Regions from separate parts of the Sulfoacidibacillus ferrooxidans genome, predicted to be linked through region 2. Evidence: riboswitches for the same ligand, from Rfam matches in the RefSeq annotation. Region 2 holds a riboswitch; each other region holds the start of a gene.
What was found. A riboswitch is a leader RNA that binds a small molecule or an ion and turns the genes downstream of it on or off. The one in region 2 is predicted to bind cyclic di-AMP.
Positions count from the first base shown of each region.

Region 1: linked by a shared signal. The riboswitch ahead of MM817_RS07435 (APC family permease) and the one ahead of MM817_RS00790 (C40 family peptidase) in region 2 are both predicted to bind cyclic di-AMP.
Region 3: linked by a shared signal. The riboswitch ahead of MM817_RS12835 (hypothetical protein) and the one ahead of MM817_RS00790 (C40 family peptidase) in region 2 are both predicted to bind cyclic di-AMP.

Region 1 is NZ_JALBUF010000003.1:233,654-241,816, reverse strand. Features, by position in the region: gene MM817_RS07455 (LuxR C-terminal-related transcriptional regulator) at 79-249, shown strand; gene MM817_RS07450 (sulfocyanin-like copper-binding protein) at 374-2,134, shown strand; gene MM817_RS07445 (FUSC family protein) at 2,157-4,292, opposite strand; gene MM817_RS07440 (class III extradiol dioxygenase subunit B-like domain-containing protein) at 4,544-5,350, shown strand; cyclic di-AMP (ydaO/yuaA leader) riboswitch at 5,414-5,560, shown strand; gene MM817_RS07435 (APC family permease) at 5,671-7,278, shown strand; gene MM817_RS07430 (polysaccharide deacetylase family protein) at 7,335-7,979, opposite strand; gene MM817_RS07425 (HutD/Ves family protein) at 8,075-8,163, opposite strand, start outside.
Region 2 is NZ_JALBUF010000001.1:130,479-138,641, forward strand. Features, by position in the region: gene MM817_RS00770 (NAD(P)/FAD-dependent oxidoreductase) at 1-918, opposite strand, end outside; gene MM817_RS00775 (hypothetical protein) at 1,126-1,311, opposite strand; gene MM817_RS00780 (hypothetical protein) at 1,284-1,472, opposite strand; gene MM817_RS17165 (ComEC/Rec2 family competence protein) at 1,513-3,174, opposite strand; cyclic di-AMP (ydaO/yuaA leader) riboswitch at 3,251-3,387, shown strand; gene MM817_RS00790 (C40 family peptidase) at 3,392-4,072, shown strand; gene MM817_RS00795 (helix-hairpin-helix domain-containing protein) at 4,158-4,829, opposite strand; gene mntR (transcriptional regulator MntR) at 5,032-5,487, shown strand; gene MM817_RS00805 (class I SAM-dependent DNA methyltransferase) at 5,507-6,331, opposite strand; gene rsfS (ribosome silencing factor) at 6,370-6,720, opposite strand; gene yqeK (bis(5'-nucleosyl)-tetraphosphatase (symmetrical) YqeK) at 6,768-7,367, opposite strand; gene nadD (nicotinate-nucleotide adenylyltransferase) at 7,325-7,924, opposite strand; gene yhbY (ribosome assembly RNA-binding protein YhbY) at 7,932-8,163, opposite strand, start outside.
Region 3 is NZ_JALBUF010000011.1:25,356-33,518, forward strand. Features, by position in the region: gene ylbJ (sporulation integral membrane protein YlbJ) at 1-301, shown strand, start outside; gene MM817_RS12810 (undecaprenyl-diphosphate phosphatase) at 430-1,215, opposite strand; gene MM817_RS12815 (YkvI family membrane protein) at 1,319-2,380, shown strand; gene MM817_RS12820 (YitT family protein) at 2,421-3,245, shown strand; gene MM817_RS12825 (DUF1405 domain-containing protein) at 3,222-3,845, opposite strand; gene MM817_RS12830 (creatininase family protein) at 3,910-4,566, opposite strand; gene MM817_RS12835 (hypothetical protein) at 4,663-5,148, opposite strand; cyclic di-AMP (ydaO/yuaA leader) riboswitch at 5,255-5,388, opposite strand; gene MM817_RS12840 (YpiB family protein) at 5,462-6,016, opposite strand; gene MM817_RS12845 (helicase-associated domain-containing protein) at 6,195-7,823, opposite strand; gene MM817_RS12850 (prephenate dehydrogenase) at 8,031-8,163, opposite strand, start outside.

The DNA of each region.
Region 1 (8,163 bases), on a different contig from region 2:
TTTATTGACTCATACAATACGATAACTGTATCCCTGAACCTTGTGAATGCGAACTGGAGCAAGGAGGGATAGGATAAAGTGTCCGCCGTAAGGGATGTGCGTGCAAAGTCACTCCTGACAATTCGTGAGAGAGAAGTGTTTGAACTCCTAGTACAGGATAAGACGACAAAGGAGATCGCAGAAACGCTTTTCATAAGCGAAAAGACAGTACGTAACCATATTTCTAATGTGATATGGTCATTGGTGTGAGATAAAACGCTAAAGCCTTTATATAGCATGTGGATGGATCTTATCTACCCTTGACCTTGACATAGCTAATCTTAGATTCTAGTATTGATAAGCGTAATAAGGATCTATTATCGGAGGATTAGTTATGCCATATTATTTATTGAAATATTTAAGCGTACATACGGTTGAGCAATTTTATTCATTATTACTCGCTACGGTTGGATTTCTCATTTTAATGATTGTATCCATCGTCTATATGGTTGGTCTAAGGAAGGCACGCATAGTAGAGCAGAACACCATTGAATTGAAAAATTCGTTTTCCGCTCTCAATACAGCGAATGAACATGGGATGCTAGAGGAGCAACGATCTAAGAAAGTGCATGTGTATTTACTGGGTAGATCTTTTTTATGGTATGGATTAGCCGCACTTTGGTTTATTGATGGGCTATTACAAATTCAACCACCGATGGCTAGTAGTATGTTTGTGGATATGGTGTTGGCACCAGTCTTAGCAGGACAACCTGCATTTTACTTACGGATGATGGGCCAAGGAATTCAGTTATGGACTGATCATCAGTTACTATCGGCAGTATTTGCGGCAATTATTCAGTTAGCTATTGCTGTCCTGCTCTTTGTGGGTAAAGATAAGTGGCTTGGGAAAGCAGGTTTATGGATCTCAATTTTCTGGGGATTGCTTGTCTGGATTTTTGGTGAAGGGCTAGGAGGCATTCTAACAGGGAATCCATCCTTTATTACAGGGAGTCCTGGTTCAGTTACTCTCTATGTTGTTTCTGCTATTTTTCTTCTAATGCCAATGAAGTTGTGGATAACAGGCAAAATGGGGAGAGTAGAACGAGCGTTTGTATCACTTTTTTGGTTTATTTGTGCTTTATGGCAAATAGTTCCTTCTGATGGCTTTTGGAATGCAAATGGTATATCCTCGCTATTTGAAAACTCGATCTCTACGCCACAACCAGCTATTCTTCAAGTGCCAATTCAATCGATTTCTTCGATTGCGACGCAAGCAGCGGTGCTATGGAATGGCATTTTTTCATTCGTGATGTTGTTACTTGCGGTTATATTTTGGTTTAAAATCGCTAAACGATTTACAATGATCCTTACTTTTACCTGGCTTTTATTTACGTGGTGGGTAGGACAAGATTTTGGTGTTGTGGGCGGTGTAGGTACTGATCCTAACACTTCTCCAATCTTCGCCCTGATCATTGCATCGTTGTGGGTACAGGATAGTGTGGATATACCAGCTATTTTTCTTTGGTTAAAAACATTTTTAGCAAAAGTAGAGAAGTCTCTTGCACCTGTTGTTCGCAGGGCTCCGTTACTCTATAGTGCACTAGCTACCATGATGTTAATCGTGAGTCTTCATCTGTATGATATTCCCGCACAAGGTGATACCACACTGAAAAACATTGAACAATATGCTAATCAAAGAGATCACTTTTCTAATCGCGGATTGACAAAAAAGTGGATGACGATTGACGCTAGAAAAAAACAAGTGCATATCCTGTTAATCGCTACTCAAACGGCACTTGGTGATATTGACTTTGATGGATATGCCAATGGATATATGACAATTGTTGTCCCGGTGGGGTGGACTGTTTTTGTCCTGTTTAAGAATGAACAATCCTTAGTCTATAATAGCGCGATGATCGTACCCTTTCGTGAAATTCAAGCAGGCGCTTTTACTCCTGCATTTAAAGGAGCATCAACTGTGAATCCCACAGTAGGAATACCATATGGACAAGAACAAGATTTTCAGTTTAAGGCAATACACACTGGAAAGTATGGAGTGGTATCTGCTGTCTCTGATGGTCAAGAAGATTCTGGCATGTGGGATGGTTTCGACGTTTCAGCGTCTGCCAAAAGCCCTTATATTACAGCTAAATAATGTCCATATGAATCGCATGCTACTATTCGATAGAACTTAGCATGCGATTCATAGTGCCAATGTTACTTGCAAGTCTAACAAATATCTCTTCTAGTGCAGGTGGTATATGGTTCGTATGGACATGTATAGCATCTTCTATTTCTTTCAACTGTACAGAGGTCTCTATAGTATTGAATTGTGTGTTTGTTGTAGCTATCATTCGTGCGACCAATAATTGTTCCAAGCTATTTAATGCGGCTTCAGTAGCCGCAATAAAATGTTGTACATCAGGTTGCTCTATATATGGTGCCAGTATCGTATCAGAATTTGCTTCTAAGGCAACTAGTGTGTCTGCAAAACGATGTAATCCAGTGAGAAGCCCCATGATATTGACAACAGGTAGTTTGAGTTGCACTGGTTCTGCCAGTGCTTGTTCTACAACGGTTACCGTATTCGTGCGGGCTAAACGTGTATTTTTGCGGTACTTCGATGTATTAGAATCGAGATGAAATACTGCATGAAAGTATTTCTGTTCTGCAACAATGAGCCGGTTAAAACTTTCCGGAACATTTCTTCGTTGCCATGTCGGCCATATTGCATATGCAACAAATGCTAATATGCCGCCAATTGCTGTATCGATCAGACGATCCATTGCCGTAGCAAGTGGTGCGCTTTGTTCGAAAAATGATAGCAGTACAACTACTTCAGCCGTTAATAAAGTGGTATAAATTGTATAGTTGAAATTAATGGTCGTATAGAGTGCCCACGCAAAAAGTACGACAAGTGAAAGTCCAAGTAGATGGTGAGAGTCAGGAATAAATATCATGAATAGAGTTGTGAAAGCTACACCTAAAAGAGTGCCGAGAATCCTTGCAGATCCTCGACTAAACGTTGTGAAAAAATCAGGCTTTAAAATAATGAGAGCGGTTAGTGGGATCCAGTAACCGCGCGGTAAGTGTAAGAAACGGTAAAGCAATACAGCTACTGTAAGTGTTCCTGAAAGTCTGATGGCATGTCGAAAAGCAGATGAGCGCAGTGTTACATTGGCTTTTAAAGTAGAGGACACGTCATGGATGACAGATAAAGTAGACCTTCTCAGTGTAGGCATTTCTTTTGTTGTCATTGTTATCTCAAGTGAAGGTTGACCGGAAGTAATAAAGTTACTCATGTCAAGTAAACGGCTTATGAGGTCGTTTAGACGTTCTTTTAGTTCTTGTGCTCGATCCTCATGGTCTAGCGTAGAGATCATAGTAGTGGAAATAAGCTTTTGTAACTGAGATACAGAGTCCGCAAAAGACGGATCAACGAGTGCATTCTTCTTGATAATGGGGCTGACTTTTGCAAGAATCTCACTCACCTGCTGCAAAACAGTGCGAATAAGATGTTGGTAGAGTTCAATATGACTTACACGTTCGGCATGGGTGCCATGTTCTCTATGCATAAAAAAAGCTCCATCTAAAGCTACAATATCGAGGCGTAAGCGTTCTGCTATATCTAGAAGATGAGACAAGTGATACCAATAACTTGTTTTCAGAGAAGAATCTTTTAATGATGAATTGGCTATGAGGAATGACCTTGCAACAAGTACATCTGCATCGCGTGTACGAGCTTTGGCATAGGCGGATAATGCCTTAAAGACAGTAGCTACGTCAGAAGCTTCAGTTGGAGATGGACGCACTGCATTATCAATCATCATAAGGATGATTTGGATCAGCGCTCCTGCTGCTACAAGTAGTCCTTGATAGAATGCATGCAGTGGTGTTTCGGGAAAGTTTGCAATCAGAATGAGGGAGTTTGTAGAGAGCAGCCCAATTTGTGCAGCTTCAGGACTTACAGCGACTAATAATCCAGCGATGAATCCACTGATCATCATGACAAATACTGCAAACCATAAAATATTGCCTGTGGCCGCACCAATAAATGTGGCCACGCTCATCCAAACAGCTGTTAATAGCATCGTGCGCAGACGTTTGCGATAGGTGCCTGTCATGGATGCAAAACCTGCTACGAGAGCACCTACCGCCCCCCCTAGTCCGTAAAGGATATGCCCACATAGCACTCCTGCGATGAGAGGCAGCGAGATTCCTAAAGCATTGCGCAATGCCTGACGCCATGTGATTTGTCCCATGTCTAACCGAAGTAACGAGTTTATGTAGCTCATTCTTTTTTTCTTTTTCAATGGTTAATCATCCTTTGGTATACAACCGGTGCGAGATCGCTCAGTCCTCTATCATGATCATTCTACTTATCATAAGACATTGTCATGCGTGTGCTTAGTATACAAAACAAAGCTATGTCTGTCATGTAGTGCAGTCTAGTATGCTTACATTGGATAGTTGTAAAACGGACGGTTGAGGCTTCTTATGCAATCGTGTACTCTTAGGTAGATAAGATGGATAAAAAACCATTAGAACAGGGGAGAGAGTCTATTTGAATCCATTTGTTTTTGCTTGTATCACCCCTCATGGATCAGAAATCATTGAGGAATTGGCTAAGCCGTACCCGGAACTCATGAAAAAAACGCGTCTTAGTATGGAGAGTTTAGGCGCCTCGATGAAACAGTCCAACCCGGATACGATCATTGTACTTACACCACATGGTACACGGATTGATGAACAATTTGCCATAGTTAATTGTGAACATATGTTTGGCGAAATGGAGGATTACGGAGCAAAGATATCCATGGACAGAAAAGTAGATCGGATGCTTGCAGGCGCTATCGCAGATCATGCAAAGAAAAAAGGACTTCCGGTAGCTACTTTAGGCTTTGCTACGAGTGAAGGACCGTTATCCTGTATGCCACTAGACTGGGGTGTCGTAGTACCACTTTATTTCATGCCAGAAACGTCTATTGTCGTGATTACTCCATCGCGATCACTTAGTTTTGAAGATCACTTACTATTTGGATCTGCAATGGCTGAAGCTGTTGCACAGTCTGGTAAACGTGTTGGTCTTATTGCTAGTTGCGATTGGTCTCACGCTCATGACGAAACAGGACCGTATGGATTTCATGAAGCGGCAAGACAATTGGATGAGCAAGTAGTTACACTTTTACACACTGCACATTTGGAGGGAATGATGCAGTTTGAGCCTGAGTTTATTGAACATGCTAAACCAGACGGTATTTGGCAAGCATTAATGCTAGCTGGGGCGATCGCTCCCAATGAGCGCAAGGTAGAGTTCCTTTCCTATGAAGTGCCCACTTACTTTGGCCTCATGTGTTGTGCGTTTCATTAAGATTAACAATGATTTGTGCTATACTTACTTTTGATAGCTAACTTCCTAATGTCCACTGTGACATTTTTATAAGGGCCGAATTCGTTTTGTAAACGAAACGGGGGAACCACGATTCTGGGGTGAGTAGAGAGGGTTGTGCCCACAATCCTCTCTTAGGCGAATGGCTCGCCGAACCCGTCAGCTAACCTCGTAGGCGAATAGTAGGAATGTCATCGCCATTCTACATATTCCGATGACTTGTTTACCTCATGATCTGAATTCAAACCACGGGTGCCATGTGGTTATTTTCACACGTTTTAAAAAAGGGGGCAGTCTCGAGAATGCATACTGGATTAAAAAAAGATCTATCATTTCTTGACTTAACGATGGCTTCTGTAGGAGGAATTATCGGCTCTGGATGGTTGTTTGGGGCACTCTATGCGGCCCAAGATGCTGGACCTGCTTCGATTGTGTCTTGGATCATTGGGGGAATTGCAGTTCTCTTTATAGGATTGGTATATTCTGAGTTAGGGGGTATGCTCCCGGAGTCTGGTTCAATTGTGCGTTATCCTCATTATAGCCATGGACACGTAACAAGTTTTATCATGGGGTGGGCGGCGTGGATTGCCTATTCCTCTGTGCCAGCAGTGGAGGCGGAAGGTGTGATGCAATATGCATCGCATTGGTTTCCACAACTTTGGAACTCGCATACCAATCTCTTGACAGGTTTTGGTCTTACCTGTGCGGCCATTTTAATGTTTGGATTTTTCTTAGTGAACTATTTTGGTGTGCGTTACTTTGCAAAGGTCAATACAACGATTACCTTTGTGAAATTTATCATGCCAACGCTAACAATTATTATCTTTTTGTTTACAGGATTGCATTGGGGTAACCTTACTTCTGCTGGTGGGTTTGCTCCTGAAGGTAGCTCTGGTATTTTAGTTGCGGTAGCAACATCAGGAGTCGTGTTCGCTTATTTAGGATTTCGCCAAGCGCTTGATTTAGCTGGGGAAGCACGTAATCCGCAACGAGATGTACCTCTTGCGTTACTCATTTCTATTGTTGTTGGAGTCGTTTTGTATGTTCTCTTACAATTAGTCTTTGTTGCCGGTGTTAGTCCGTCAGCACTTTCTCATGGATGGCCAAGCGTGTCATTTAACGCACCATTTGCACAATTGGCTGTCAGCTTAAATTTAGGGTGGATGGCAGTTCTGTTATATGCAGATGCCATTATTTCACCTGCAGGAACTGGGAATGTTTACATTGCCTCTACGACAAGAGTTTTATATGCATTGGCTAATAACGGGTACTTTCCACGTGCTTTAGCAAAGGTTGATCAACGCACAGGTGTACCATATGTAGCGCTTATTTCAGCTTTTATTTTAGGATTAATTTTCTTGTTACCATTTCCCTCATGGCAATCTCTAGTCGGATTAGTGTCATCTGCAACAGTCTTTACGTATATCATTGGACCGGTATCACTTACTGTGCTGCGTAAAACAGCAAGTGATGCAATCAGGCCATACCGCCTAGCAGGAGCGAGTATTATTTCTCCGCTTGCCTTTGTTATTGGATCGTTAATCATTTATTGGACTGGTTGGGCCATTGATTCTAAGCTATTGATTGCACTTCTTATTGGCATCATTTTGTATGGGATTTTTTCATTGTTGCTGCCAAGTGAAATCGAACGTCCAAGTGGTCAATCGTTCAAAAGTGGGATTTGGCTAATTCTATATTTACTTGTCATGCTTTTCTTTTCATATGCTGGATCAACTAAACTTGGCGAGTTGAAAAATTGGATTGCTTATCCATGGGACATGGTGATTGTCGCCATGACTTCACTTGTATTTTTTTACGTTGGCGTACAGAGTGGGTATCGTACAAAAGACGTAGAAGAGGCTCTAGAAGCGGTTGAACAATCGCGTCAAGAGCGCACGGCATTACTGTAACATAGCATCAAATAGACAAGACTACGGCGTATTGATCACAATGGGTACGCCGTAGCCTATCTAGGAGGAAGAACACGAAAGACAAATCCTTGTTTACGCAAATCGCGAATAATAATGGGAAGTGCAAGTGCGGTGAACTGACTTTGTGTAATGCCATCGTGAAATAGGATGACTGAACCTGGTTTTACTTGTTTTTCTACGAGAGAGATAATCGATTCTTTTGTTGTGGCTTTCCAATCTAATGAATCTACATCCCAACGTTTAATGGGATGACCACATTGTTGAATGATGGCGTTTTTTTGTGAATCGAGCGCTCCATAAGGTGGTCGATAATAGAGAGGACGGATACCGCCTGCGCGAATAATTGCATCATCTGCTTTACGTATTTGTTCTTGAATCGTCGTTGCATTGGCGAGGGCAAGATTCTGGTGGTCATATCCATGACTTCCTATCTGATGACCTTCCCGAATTTCACGTCGAATGATGGGTGGGCATTCAAGTGCACGATAGCCTAAAATAAAAAAAGTAGCTTTGCAATGTTCTTTACGCAGAATATCTAAAATAGGAGGGGTGTATTGTAAAGAAGGACCATCGTCAAAAGTTACATAGAGCGGTTTTACCTGTGTTTTAGCACTGCTAAAAGGTGTTAAGAACATAAAAACCGCAAGAATAAAGACACATGTAGTAGTAACATACCGCATCCATTCATAACACCTTTCTGGCTAGAATCAGCATATCACTACATACATTTCCCCGTGTTCACGCTTTTTATGAATTTCTTTGTACAAGAAAGCAGTTAGTAATACATGGTGGCATGGATGATCGTCGAAAAAGATGGTTCTAGAGCATGTAAGCGCACAGTATGTACGTGTGAACGACGATTGA
Region 2 (8,163 bases):
CTGTGCAGTAGGTGGAAGTGGCCTGCCGGCCGAGATAAAAGAAGCATTGTCACCAATAATAAAGATGTGTTCATCATCCACAGACTGCAAATACTCATTGACTTTGGCACGGCCACGACCATCACAAGTAAATCCGGCATCTTGTAAGAGCGGATTTGCGCGTACCCCACCTGTCCACACAATCGTCTTAGCCTCTACAATTTCACCTGACTCCAAGTATACCGCATCTTGCATAACCTGAGTAATCTTCGTATTTGTACGAATACGCACGCCTTTTGATTCAAGGACACTTTGCGCTTTATGTTGTAGATTTTCCGAAAGGGCAGGTAAAATAGCTGGTGCCGCTTCTACATTTTGTACTTCAAAAAGGTGGTTTGGAATACCCAGACGGTTGCATAAACCTGGCAACCAATCGATAAGTTCGCCTACAAATTCTATTCCTGTTAACCCTGCACCGCCTACAACGATTCGCAATCTACTTTGATCGCGATCATCGCGATACGCTTTTACTTGTTGTTCGATATGGGTGCGGATCTGTCTTGCCGTTTCAAGAGAACGAAGTTGCATGCTATATTGTGAAAGACCTGGAATACCAAAAAACTCTGGTGCACTTCCTAATCCAATAATGGCATAATCATAAGGATATTCGTCATGTTTCCCTATTACTTTTCGTTGCGTACGATCTATGGAAACTACTTCATCCTTGATGATAGTTGAAAGCCGTTGCCTAAAAATCTCACTTAATTCCACTTTATAATCATCAATTTGATGACGGCCACCTGCTGCTTCATGCAACCATGTAATAAACTGATGATACGAATGTTTATTGACTAAAGTAAATGGTTGCAAAGCTTTTTCAAATTGTAATCCTGCCATCACCCCACCATATCCTGCCCCTACAATAACAATTGACGCCATAGATATCGCTCCTCACTTACGTGATCTACACCCGATCTTGCTATAGTGTTCACAGAAAAGAAAAGGCACATTCTCATGACTAGAGAACATGCACGGTTGGATCTGGAGCTATGATCTTTGAATCTGGATGACGTGTTGTAAGTATCGTAACCTGCCATATTGTTGTACAAAGTAACGCAATTACGGTAAAATACATGATTTGCTTAGTCATGAACGCTCGTCAACAAGTGATATCACTTCTGTTGTAGATAGTGGGATGTGTATGTGACAACTAGGACATACTGTATAGAGCATCGTGGTTTCAGATCCTGTAAATAAGACCTGTTCTGCATCCAACGGCCAGTCATGAAGACACGCCATACAAGTTAACGACAGAGTTGGCGCGAACTCCACTGTAAAGCCTCCTCACGTTCTTTGAGGTATTTAGCTACTTCTGATGTCGTCTCAAGAACAGCAGTTAAAGTTTTAAAACTCGGTTCATCGCGAAAATAAAATGCATCTGAAATTAATTTTTCTGCAAGCAATTCTAAGTCAGGTGCTTCTGTAAAAATCATTTCATCACCTTCCCCATTTTGTAAGTCATAGATCGAACACCTATACAAAGTATTTGCTGACTTTGCCAAAAATATACCGAGTGACACTATAAAAAGGAAACAAAATCGCAGTATAATACATCATCAGTATCCATATGGGCGGTTTTGTAAAATGAAGTGAGAGAGGGTACGCCCGCATAGCAAGTATTTGTGTACTCAATATATGCGCAACTTGTGCTATCTCAGGTTCTATAGGCACCATCATACGCGGATCGATACAGGCGATCGTACATAATACAAATGAGATAGGTATTACCCACTCCAATAGGGGATACAAAAAAAGATTAATTAACAATGAAAAATACGGTAATTGCCCAAATTCCTCCGCAACAAGCGGCATGATACCGATTTGTCCAGCGATCCCTCGACTAACGACATGTCGCACAGAAGGCCATGTAATCACACGACCGATGTATATATGGACCTTTCTTGGCAGTAGCGCTAGTGTCGTGGCTGCACCGTAGGATAATACGACACCTGGATCAACCAACAAATGTGGCTCTATGAGCGTAATCCAGACGAGTGACACCGCATTTGCAGTGAAACGATCATAAGGTCTTTTCATTGCAACAGCTGAAAGTTCGTATCCATAAACAATCCCAGCGCGCACAGCAGGTGGTGCAAATCCTGTGCAAAACACGAGCATGACCGTACTACATATTGCAATTGGATACCACCATGCAGAGATTTTTAGCCATTTCTGCAACCTGGTTACTACAGGAGCTATCGTCATTCGAATCGTAGCTCCCGATGCTACAAAAGCGTGTATAATACCAAGTGATGTGAAGACTTGCAACACTTGCCGATTCATTTCTGTGCGGTCCCCAATGGCAAAGGATAATAAAAAAGTGCTTGCAACTTGTCCATAACTAGCATCCACACGAGACTTAATCCATCCCAGCAATTGACCCTGTAATGCATCCACATCCCAAAATGGCCGTGCACCACCTCTCATCAAGGATACGCTGTATTGCGATGAATCTCCGAGTAGCATGATCCCCTTACGCAAAAGTGCTATAGCAAATGGTCCCTTTGGCACTCGTTTCACTCGCATAAAAAGACTGATCACTGCCCCTGCATGTAGCTCGTTGATCTGTGAATAATACTCTGCAATGGTATGACTTTGTGATACTCCACCAGGAGTTGCATGACGACGAATAGACCCATCATATATTTGCACCCACACGATCGGTTGATTGGGTAGCTGTTGTAAACCAGACATTGTATACACTGCCAACACTCTGCACGGCATCTGTAATGATTTTGGAGTGCTTTCAATTTCCCCTACAATGCTAACTACAGCATTAATCTCACCTGTGTGACTAGCTGCGAGAGTTAGCAGGGAATACGCAGCTATACGACGGGAACTTTGCTCATCATGAGCTGTAGCCGTTCCTATTGCCATACATAAAAGAAGCGCTACACATAGTAAGAGTGTAGGTCCTAAGCTCCATTGTCTCCATACAATCAGTAGCTTGCTTATCTTACGTGTATATATAGTTACCACATTCCCTTTGTTCATGAAAAGTACACTAATTTGCAACAAAAGCACCATGCTTATACCAATTAAAACACTCATATAAACCATAAAATCCCTATCCCACACATCCAACAAAGCACCCAGACAAAATGCCAAACTGAGATACGCGATGATCCGATACACACGAATCTCTCCTAAACTTATAAAATCTCAAATTTACTGTTGTCACACTATGTCGTAACTGATAGAATTATAGCCAAGAGTGATATTGCCGAATCCGGTGACTCTGACCGGTACGGGGGACGCAACACCGCGGGGTGAATCTGAAGCTTTCAGAGGGGCAACCTTTCAGCCCTAACCCGTCAACTAACCTCGAAGGCAGACGAAAGGGGCCTATTCTTTGCGCATATCCACATGGGTTGCGTCCCTATCTATTATTGGGACGGCAGCTGCAACTTTGTTGTTGGCAAATCCCGCCTTTGCATCTACCAGTTCAGTGATTATGAAAGCTGGTGTGCAAGGTCCGGCAGTAGCCACATTAAAGACTGATTTAAAAGTTCTTCACGATTACCCTAAGTCAGTCAAAGTAACAGATTATTACGGGCCCCGTACTGCACATGCTGTCATTGAGTTCAAAAAAGAAAGAAAACTCGGATCAAATGACGCTGTAACGTATTCTGTTTTTGATGACATCAAGTCTGATGCTGCACATACGCTTGGTGAGCAAATTGTACAAAAAGCACTTACGTATTTAGGCGACCCTTATGTGTGGGGTGGTACTAGTCCTTCTGGCTTCGATTGCTCAGGTTTTGCACAATATGTGTATAAACAATTCGGCATGGATATTCCGCGCACAGCGGCAGCGCAAGCAACTGTTGGTACATATGTCGCTAAAGAAGACTTACAACCTGGCGATCTCGTATTTTTCCATACGATGGGATATGGGATTTCTCATGTAGGTATCTATATGGGAAACGGTTTGTTTGTTGATGCAGCAAGTACAGATGTAGAGATAGACAATATTAACAACCCCTATTACTGGAGTAGTCGATATGTTACTGCAAGAAGCTTGTTAAACTAACTTGCATATTGACTACCTACACTAAACAAATCAATAAACCTTTGAGGATGCACGTACTTTATGTACTGTGCATCCTTTTATCTCATTATAAAGTCACATAAGGCAGTATTTTAGCCAATAACCTTGGACCAATACCCTGAACTGATTGCAACTGCATAAGAGACGAAAACGCGCCATGAATAGCTTTATACGTTAAGATATTTTCTGCCTTTTTCTTTCCTATTCCCGGTATTTCCATCAACGTGGCTAAGCTCGCCTGATTGAGCTGAATGCGTTCTCCCGGTTGTAATTTACCATTTCGATGCCTACTTCTTTTTGTATCCGTACTTTGTAAAGAATTCGTTGCTACTGTCCCTGTTGTTAATAAAGCAGATGTTCCCCCATTACTTGCCACCTGACTTACATTTGGAACGACGATCTGCATACCATCCTCTACGATAGCTGCTAAATTAATTGCATAGAGATCTGCAGAATTTGTTGGACCGCCCGCTACCTTTAATGCCGCACTTACACGCGCATCAAGTGGCAGCTTATAGAGACCGGGATGACGTACTGCACCGACTACATACACTGTCATCACATCAGGTGATGTAGTCACTGTGACCAAAGGTACACTCTGTTTGTGTTCATAAGGGGTACTCATGGTGACTGATGCAGTTTGTCCGTGTGGCATAAAAAAATATAATCCCCAAGCAATAACGAGAATTCCCCCAAATAAATACACAATCACGCGTTTGCCAATACCGGCACTATGCACAATCCCACCTCCACTTGCGTATACTTCATAACATCCTGTTCGCAAGAAGAAGCAAAATTCCTTTTTACTAAATGCTATCATCCAAAATCGTAAGTTAAAGCCTTTCTATGAACCATAGCTGCAACTGATTGCGCATGATTTATGCAATCTCAGAGCATTTGTAGTACAATAATGCAGAATCTCAGTGAAAGTGGGCGACTGCATGCTTACGCCTAGCATGGAAGACTATTTAGAAAAAATCTATGAACTGATGAAGGACAAGGGGTATGCTCGAGTTTCAGATATTGCCACTTCTCTCGCCGTACAACCTTCCTCAGTGACAAAAATGATTCAAAAACTAGACGAATACGAATACGTGACTTATGAAAAGTATCGCGGAATCATTCTCACTAAATCCGGAGAACAGATGGGGCGAGCAATGAAACAACGCCACTCCATGCTTGCAGAGTTACTGCGCATGCTCGGTATTACGGAAGAAACGATTCAGGTAGATGTCGAGGGGATTGAGCATCATGTGAGTCCACAAACCGTAAAAGCATTAACGAACCTCGTCAACTTTTTTGAGTGTCATCCAGAGTATGTAACCGCATTAGCTCATCACACTCATAAAACAACGCACGCAAAAAAAGATACTCCTGACACAAGCGCAGAGATATAATCTGCTCTCATGTCAGGAGTTACCGATGGGCAAAAAACACAAAACGCTCGGCTTGATAAAGAGAAAGCTGTTTTTCTAATTGCTGTACTTGCGCATATTGCTCTTCTTCAGTCCACTTTGCAAATTGAACGACATCCACAGGTACACAGTCCACGTCTAGTTTCCCATCAGCACCTACATGGACACTTTGAAAGCCTGCCTTAGACAGTCCCCCAAATACTTCCCACAACTGATATGCACGCTGCTCGTGATGCTCATCTATGCGTTCATATAAGCCGTTTTGTACCCATCCAAAGAGCGTCACTTCATAGCTTACTATGAGGCTCTCAGGATCTACTGACGTCACCATCAACGTGGCATGTTTATCAGTCACATCGTAATGGACTTGATTGCCAAGCACATGCAGGACTTTATACGGGCTGTGCATATCAAAGAGAAAATGCCCATTTTCTGGTAAAGAGCGCGCAACTGCAGCAAAAGATTGAATTAACTCTTCTTCAATGACCATGTAATTAAACACATCACAAAAAGAAACACATAGATCTGCTTGCACCTGAACTGGCAGACGTGCGGCTGTCGATTGAACAAATGACACACGATTACTATATGCACTTAATTTTTCCTGCGCGATAGCCAACATGTGCTCAGAAGGATCCACCCCAATGACAGTACGCGACCGACGCAATAGATGCGGGATCATAACACCGGTACCACATCCTAGATCCATCACGCGTGTACATGGGGCTCCCGCGTAAGTTACTGCTTGCTCAAAAAGTTGTACAAATTGATCATATGGGATATCTTTCATCACCACATCATACACATGTGAAAATCCTTCGTACACTTTCTTGCAACTCCTTTATCAACGCCACCGCATGCCCATTAAACAGACATCGACAAGCGAGGAGCATCTCCCCAAAGTCGTTCTAAATCAAAAAAGCGTCGTTCTTCTTCTTGAAATACATGAACAATCACATCTCCAAAATCCAATAACACCCATTTCCCGTCGCGGTGTCCTTCCGTACCTCTCATCTTCACACCGCGCAATTCCATGTGCTCTTCAATTGAATCTGCAATCGCCTGCGCTTGAGTACGTGAATTTGCACTACAGATTACGAAGTAATCGGCTATGATCGATAACTCCCTTATATCAAGAATCACTACATCATTTGCCTTTTTGTCTTCCGCTGCATCTGCAGCCAATTTGGCGTACTCTCTACACTGATCGCGCATGCGCCAACCTCCTATAGGATGATAATTACCATTTTACTCTACGCTATTCAATTCGTTTCGTCTATCCCTAACCATAATTGATTACGCATTTCAACCGTTTCCCAACAGATAGGCAAATGCTGTTTAACTAAAAATAAGATAGCTGAATCTGCAACACAAGCAACTGCATAGGGTAAACTTTTCTGTGCTGCCAAACGCAATTCATCAACACCCGCGTATGAACGACCTGGTTCAATCGCATCTGCTACATACAGAACCTGTGCAACAGCAGACATCTGAGGATGCCCTAACGTATGGCTTGCAATTGCATCTTGTATCTCTTGATCAAAAACTGCAAAATCAAGTGGTAATCGTTTTGCTGCAATAGGTCCATGCCAGGTTACTGGCGCTGTTGTAGGAACAGTAACATCGACTTCCAACGCTAGACGAGTAAGTGTTTCAACATCTAATTCACGATAGATATCATGTAACCATGCAGCGATCATCGCCTGATTTTCATCTACCCCAAACTGTTTAGCCAATAACTTTGCCGTGTAGACGACTCCTTCTACATGTTTAAACCGCTTAGGAGTTAGCCTGGATTTCACTAGGCTATACCAATCATTTACGATTGCTGATACACCCCCTGTTGTACAATCCAGTTCCATACTCCATCTGGTAAGAGTGGATCCACACGCAATCCAGCAACCAATCTCTCTCTCAACCAAGAACTGGAAATATCTAACGCTGGCATTTCAAGAAAGATGATCTGAGAAGCGGACAATGTCATTTGACCTTTAGAAATGGCTTGATCCACATCTTGGTATGGACGTGGCGCAACAAGTAGCGTTACTTCCTTTGCGATCTCCTGTGCATCTTTCCATGTTGGAAAGTTCTCAAACATGTCTGCTCCAAGTATTAAAAACAATTCAGCGAAAGGATACAGTTTACGATATGCAAGTACTGTATCTACCGTATAACTAGGACCTTCACGCTGGCATTCGATAGGACTTACTTCAAATGACGAAAATGGCTTAACCGCCATGGCAACCATCGCTAATCGAGACTCTACATCTGTAATGTCTTGATGTTGCTTATGTGGTGGAATCGCTGCAGGAATGAATACCACGCGATCTAACTGAGCCATTTCACGAGCTATTTGCGCAACCATCAGGTGCCCTACATGAGGAGGATCAAATGTTCCACCAAATAAACCAATACGCATACATCACCTAACGCGGTAGCACAATTGTGCGATGGTCTTGTGATCTTCGATACACGATCATGATGCGACCGATCGTCTGCACAATCTCTGCCTTCGTTCCCTCTTGTACTGCCTGTGCTGCTTCTTGAACTGACAGCGGACTATTGGATAACACAGAAATTTTAATGAGTTCCCTAGCTTCAAGCGCTAAACCAATCTGATCAAGTACTTGATCAGTCATGCCACCTTTGCCTATCTGC
Region 3 (8,163 bases), on a different contig from region 2:
TGTACTGACTGATACGGATATCCGCTTTCGTCCCTATCTTGTTGCGCGGATTTATCAAGCAGTTGTTGCAGCTATTCTTACCTTTGTTTTCTTTAAGATGGGTGTTGGCACTCGTTTTGCTATGATTCCACATGCCATTTCAGCTATGGCACCACTCACAGGAGGGTTATCCTCATTTTCAGACTCTCTTTCTGAAATTACTGCTTGGGCTGCATTGTTAGCCATTGCTATTGCCATTTCACTTCTCATTTATTTTGTTAGAAAGTTTAAATTGGCTTTCTTTTATTCAAAAGGTTTGTGATGTAAATCAATACTCCATCCACTAAGACATTGCACGATCAGTACATGTGTACAAACCAAAAAGCGACGGGAGCCAATCCACCCGTCGCTTTTTGGTGCTACAACATTTCTTATGGTACGCAATCATCATTAAAAGAAAGCGTGAAAAACAAGTTGATCACCTAAGATGAGAGCCCCAAGTACTAAAGTATAGTAACCAAATGGCCGCAAACTAGCTCGTTCGATCATTCGTAACAGGAAGCGGATAGCTATGTATCCGGTAATGCCACTTACCGCCATTCCGGCTAACAAAATAGGGTTTAAAACAAATTGCGATTGTGGGATATCTTTTAATTCAAATACAGTTGCACCAAGAATGATTGGCACAGAGAGCAAAAAAGAATACCTTACAGCATCTTTACGTTCGATTCCAGCTCCTAGTGCAGTACAAAGCGTGAGACCGGAGCGAGATAAAGCAGGTAAAATAGCTGCACCTTGTGCCATGCCAATCCAAAACGCACTGTGATATTTCATCTCGCGTGCAAGTACTGGACGTTCATGATGTGCAAGTGATTCCACATAAAGAAGCATGGTACCTGTGATGATGAATTCAATGCCAAGCGTTGCTCCCGAATGAAAAATAGACTCAAAGGTTTTTTCAAAAATTAACCCAATCGCTACAGTAGGGATGGTTGATATGATGAGCAACCCCACGAGTCGATCAAACGGTCTTGTCAGTAAGTGTATAAGATCACGTCGCAACGCGACAACGACCGCGAGTAATGTTCCAAAATGCAATAAAACATCAAATGAAAGCGAGTCTCCTTGAAGATGAAGTAAATGTTGTACCAATACTAAATGGCCAGAGCTACTGATCGGTAAAAATTCAGTTAATCCCTGGACAGCACCAAGCAATAATGCGTGAAATAAACTCATAGGCAGCACCCCCCTGCCTCATTGTATGGTGGACGTGCTGTTTGAAGTACAAGCTAGCATGTTTTTATCATTTATTGAATACACCTGTATGGGGGTGGATGCTGTGCGTCGTAAAGATTTCTTAACTGCCTTACAAATTGCTGCAACCTATATCGGCACTGTCGTAGGAGCAGGTTTTGCTTCTGGTCAAGAAGTACTCCAATTCTTTACGCGCTATGGTACCTTTGCTATCATAGGCATCTTGTCCACTACACTTTTATTTTTTATTTTAGGATTGTATGCAATGTCACTCGGGCGCTTACATGGCGTACATACTTTTTCTGAAGTTTCAGATCTCGTTATGACTAAGACAAGCAGCCGTGTGATAAGTTTTTTGTTACTTTTGCTCTTATTTGGTGTCACTATAGCGATGATGGCTGGAAGTGGTGCTTTATTATCTGAACAATTTCACTGGTCATTTGGGATAAGTGCATTACTAACGGGAGTAATTACAGCTCTTACACTATTACTTGGCATTCGTGGTATGATGTCAGTAAACTCCATTATTGTTCCAATCTTAATTACATTTGTCATCTCGTTATTTGCATATGTGTGGTCAACAACTCAAGGAACAGTCATTCACAGTGCTATTCCACTTGTACAAACTCCTAATACCATATGGGCTTTATTGCTGTCTGCATTTACTTATGCCGGATTTAATGTCGGACTCTCGCTAACAGTGCTCGTTCCGCTAGGACAAGTGGCTGATCGCAAAAAAATATTAGTCATAGGAGCATTACTTGGTGCATGTGGGCTTGGTCTTTTATTATTACTTTTGCATCTGTTATTAGTCAGCATATATCCAGCAGGGATTCATTATGAAGTACCCATGGGTTATTTAGCTAAAAGCTTACCGCCTATGATGCGCTATGGTTTTGTCTTTATTTTATGGGCAGAAATATTTTCTACACTACTTGGAAATGTATATGGTATTGCTAGCGAATTATCGCGACATGCAAAACACTCGTATTTTCGTTGGGTCATCGTTATCCTTTTTGCGGCGATGATGGTCTGCCAAGTGGGATTTGCGCGAATCGTGAGTGTAACGTATCCTATTTTCGGATATCTAGGTCTTTTTATTCTCTTTGTCATTCTCCTTAGTGAACGCCGCATAATCAGGTTATAATGATAGCCAAGTGGTGTTTTATATGTGAGGAGTGTGATTTGTGAAACGCAGTTTACCCTATTTGCTCATTATTGTGGGAAGCCTCATTTATTCGGTAGGATTAAATGCATTTATTGTGGGAAATCAGCTGGCAGAAGGTGGGTTTGTCGGGATTTCCATCGTCCTATTGTATAAGTTGTCTATACCCATTGGAGCATCTTTTCTCGTTTTAAACATACCTGTTTTAATCCTGGGATGGCGCTTTTTTGGACGTGAATTCAGTATAAAAACCATCTTAGGTGTTTTAGCCGTATCGCTATTCACCGTCATAACGCAACATTTTGCAGTACATGTGAACGATCGCCTGCTCGCCGCACTCTATGGCGGTGTTATTTGCGGTGCTGGTCTTGGTATTATTTTTCGAAGTGGTGGAACAACGGGTGGCGTTGATATTTTAGCGCGAATTGCGCGGCATTACTTTAACCACTCGATGGGCCGCCTCATGTTTGCTTCTGATGTTGTCGTCATTGCACTTGTTGCCATCGTTATCAATATGGAGACAGCTATGTATTCCCTTGTAGCACTCTATGTAGCTAGCCGCATGATCGATTCAGTGATTGAAGGATTCTCTGCATCGCGAGCAGCTATGATTATTAGTGATCAACCGGAACAGATCGCAGATCGCATTCATAATGACATGGGACGAGGTACAACTCTTCTACATGGTCAAGGCGGTTATACCAGGGATCAAAAATTAGTCGTTTATTGTGTTGTCAGCCGCGATGAAGTGGTGCGTTTACAGCAACTTGTTCACGATGTGGACGATCGAGCATTTGTGGTTTTAAATGATGTAAATGATGTTTTAGGAGAAGGTTTTACGCGATAATTTGGACATTGTGGATGGCCAAAAAACAAACAAAGTAACCACTGATAGTAGCGGCGTGACTACAGTGATCACTGAGAGTAATGAAAATCGCGGTAAATATGGAAATACTCCATACACGTAATCCGCATAGTCGTTGAAAAACAACCATACAAAAGCAGTGGCGATATGTCGTGGTTTATATGTGCAAAGCGGTACAAGCTTCGTAAATACGAGCGCTTCAATTAACATCCCTGCATGTGCAAACCATAAACCTACACCCTCAAGTGGTAAACTATGCAAATAAAAAAAACCATCGGTTAACACAATAACAGCCCATAGACCATATTGAAAGAGTGAAGTAACTCCTAACGCAAATAGAAATGTAATCGCCTCTCTCAATAGATGGGAAGCCGGTGGCCAAAGGATGCCACATATGGCTAAAGTAAAGAACAACGCAGCGACAGGACTATCTGGAACGAAGATTCGCAAATAAAATAAGGTGTGGTCTACCTGTCCACGGTACCACATGAAACCAAACACAGTACCAATAGCATTAAGTGCACCAATACCTTTCCATACAGAGCGCTTATGAAGAATCCTTAGAATCGAATCTACTATCATTTGCACTATAGTCACCCCTGCCCTCTAGTGTTCCAAAGAGGGTAGGGTGTCATGCAGACGTGCATCATGCAAGAGCGATAAATTGACCAACCTTTTCACTTAGTTGCTGCGATAAGTGACCCCACATCATGGATCCTAGCTTAGCATTTGAACCCTGTGCCAGATAGCGCGTGAGGCTAGCTGGATCGCGAACAACCAGATGGTCAGCGAGCGCCATCATGAGCGATGTTTCCCATTCACCAGAAGGATAAAATTCTTTAGAAACATTTTTATATGAAGTAGATGACAATGCCTCTTGTAATTGTCCGTCACGCCACCATATAAAGGACATCATGTCTAATTGACTATCTGCTGTAAGAAGGGTTTGCATCACTAGTTGTTCTTTATAAAGACTATCTGTCAATAGGATCAATCGACGAAATTGAAAATGACGTGTTAATTCATGGATATAACGATGGATGATTTGACTAAAAGCTTCTTTTTGCAACTGAACAACCGCAGTATCATCAAATGTGGTATCAATGGATTGCAAAGGAAGAGTAAGAATTCGATCTCCTTTTGCCATCTCTACCTCGTCGCGTAGCTTCCTTAATATATACCATGTAGTGCCTACAGGTAGATGAGATGGGCGCCATGTCAAGCCACCTACTGTCAATAGCACAGTGTCAAGATGCCGGTAATTTTCTTCGATCTGGCTTAGTGAAAATTCTTCAAAACGCATATCGCTTTCTCCTTCATTCATCATCTCATAAAAAATAGGAGCCTTAATATTGCGCTCCTACCCTTATTCATCTATTAACTTCTGACTAAAGTGCAGTTAAAATCTAGCCTCACCGAAAGTTGCCGATTGGTTAACAAAATAACCTGGTAAATCAAGAGCCCGATCATCCTCTAAGCGTTTCATGCCAAGATCATGTAGAGTTTGACGAATCCCTTGGTGTATAGCTTGCTCCATCTCAGGTGAATAGCGATCGTTCATAGAAAGAGCCTCTCGAATACCTTGGCTAACTGAACGTGTCACATACGAGACATCAAGTCCTGCACAGACCAGACCATGCAGTACACCGCGTGTGGTTTCAGATACGGCAAAACTGTGCAAAGGAACTAAGCTAGAAAGAACGCCCATAATAGCGTGTTGCGCGATAGAGGAAATCTCTCGTACTACATCTTCTGCCCTTGACATTGTATTGCAATACATAGTCACTTCGTGAGTAACAACAGAGCAAATACAAGTTTCTGAAGATGTTCCTTCTAGTTCAATGCCGTGCCTTACACCTTCTTGAATGTCATGTAATAAAGTCATGTCAATCTCCCCTTTTCGTATTTACACGCATAAACAAAACAAAAACCGTGACGATCAATCGGTCACGGAAGCGCGAGTAAAAAGGAAGTGGTTATCGGCATAACCATCCACCTCTCTTTCCGCTTACGAGGTTAGCTGTCGGATTCGGGCTGAGAGCCGCCCTACGAATCAAAAGATTCGATTCACCCCAAGAAACTGGTTCCCCCGCTTCCGAAGTTCGGAATTGAGCGCTACAATATGAAACTGAAAAAGAATACTACATTTCATATCATACATCTCTTTTAGTTAAACGACAATGGGTAATTGAGTCTCGTTAATGAACATTGCAGACAATCGCTTGATAGTTTGCACTTAGTTTCATAAATGTTTCACGATCACCTTCATCCAAAGCCTGATCAATCGCAATCTTCAATTGTTTCGTATAATGGATGTTTTCAATGTGATCTAGCAATAAGTCTACTTGCAATTCCATTAGAATATCTGTGGGTGTTGTTTTTCGAACTGGCTCCTGAACAGATTCTATTACTTGTAGATAGTGTACACAATCACTCCGTTGACGATAATAGAGTGTGATATACACATCTTCTTCTGGATGACTATGAACATCAAGAAAAGCCTTTTCTACGTCAGATGTCACACGTTTATTTTTATAAAATTTAAATCCTGTCATTTGTACGCAAGTTGTCGACATCAACAATGATTTGTGAACATTTTTAAATTGTTCAGTAAAATGAACTTTGGCAAGTAGCTGATCATTAGATGCCAAATATTGAAGTAGCCATTCTGCTTCAGGGTTACGCAATTCATATCGTTCTAAAAACCATTTGATGAATTGCTTTTTATCTGCGACCGTTATCACACTTTTCATGATGGTTCGCCTCCCGTTGACCTTCCCACAATAAGCATAAGAGTTTGAATGTTTACTTCTTTATATTGTTGTATTCGCCAATGCCTTGTCGCTTTCCTGCAATGTGCTTATAAACGAAAAAAAATGCCGATGGTATGGCATTTTTTAGAATATAAAAGTTAAAATACACTATTAATAGCTAACGACTTCTTTTTTTTACTATTTGCTCCATTTCCGGAGGATAAGACACCAGATATCCAAGTTTCAATAGTAAGGCAAGTAAGTCAGGAGCATCGTCTGGTAAAAAAGCTAAATGATGCTCACTTAACCGCTGTGGCATCCTCTTTGCAATAGGTTGAAGTTGCTCAATGGTGTTTGACACCAATGGATCATGACATGAGATTACGCACGATATGTGAAGCTTAACCTTTCCATACTCCTGACACCAATCACGTATGGAGCGCTGCACATTTGCAGGGATCTCAGCACCGCTAATTGTGCGAAGAAATTCATACATTTTCTCCATATCCCAACCACTTAGCAGGGCGTGATAAATACTCTCTCGCGTAAGTCGATATACGTTCATACGATCTCGACTAATTGGTTCCGCAATTTTCTGCAGTTCAAAAGCGTATGTGCTATCAGCCTCTTTGGGTACTAAAATATCAAAAGTAGGTTCAATAACTGCTTTTTTGAGAATAAAAGATTCTTCACCTGAGAGTCCATCATCTAGTATGTCGGAAGAATGCACAAAGCGTTCGCCTAGAGGCGTTAATTGGTATAAAAGATCTTGAGAAAGATCACGACCCTCTGCAAGAAATCCAAGATATACAAGCATTTGTAAGATGCGTTGTCGATAAACAATCTCTTTTGACTCATAATAAAAGTTATCAATAAAATGCAAAAGTTCATCCTCAAGTGATTGTTTAAATACCCATGCTTTGGATGAAAATTTAGCAATTCTCGATACAATCCGTCCAAGCGTTGGTATTGATATGCGGTATGTCCGCATATAAAACTGAAATAACTTCTTTGCACGGCTTTCTTCTGATTCCGTCATATAAATACCACTTTTAACTTCATCTATGATAAGAGAACCTGAGTCGTCTTCAATAATGCATCCTTCTTCATATAGGTGATCATAAATCATAGCAAAACGATCTGGATAATCATGAAATCTACGCCCATATCCAAAGCGAAATCCAACATGCACAGAGAGTGGTTCTTCTTGCACTTCAAATAACTGAAAAATTTGCATTTGTTGGCGTTTAAAAATGACACCTTCTTGAGTCAGCTTTACTTCGTGTCGTGCTAGAAACAGCAAAAAGGTAACAGCGTCACGTGCAAGAGTACCTTGATCTGTTCGTATCCATTTAGGTTCATACATACTCGTCTGAACAGATTGGCGCAACTGCTGCGTTTCATAATGTACAATATATTTTAATATCTCTGTTGGACAACGATATGTTCTCTGTGAGGGAGTTCCTGTTTCAAAGAGAATGCCCTCTTCAAGTAGCTCATTTAAAATCATAGATACTGAAGTTTGTTCATTTTTTGTAGTTGCCGACCGTTGTCTTCTCAATATCGTGAGTAGCTCGGATTTTGCAAATTGGTTTCTCCCTTCTAACGCAATCTCTTCGAGAGCTTGGCGAAGAATGGGAGATAAAGTAGCCATTCTTTCAATTACATACTGTGGATCACTAAATCGGTTTAATATTTCTTGAAGTAACGTGTTTTTAGAATATAGAGGACATGCTATCGTGTGACGAATAGCAATTTTACGCAGATTCCCGATGTCACTTTGATTAAGACATTCTACAAGTCGCATAGGATCACCTCAATAGGTTTTGCTCCTGACGAATTGTATTATGTGTATATTTTTATATAATATACATTTTATTCATAAAAAGGACTCGCATAATCGTTCACGCGAGCCAAAAGAGAGATGATAGGAGTGGAGAGAAACTACATTACACATCCTTATTTATCATACTCGACAGATTTACAAGAAGTCAACAGGACAAAGAATACGTTTTCATTGTTGTGCAATCACATGATAATTATTTTGTTGCAGCATAAGAAAAGCTCTATCAGCAAAGTCAGATGTATCAAATTGAAGCAACAACTGTCCATCGTCACCTTCACGACTTTCTAAAATACCAATATTG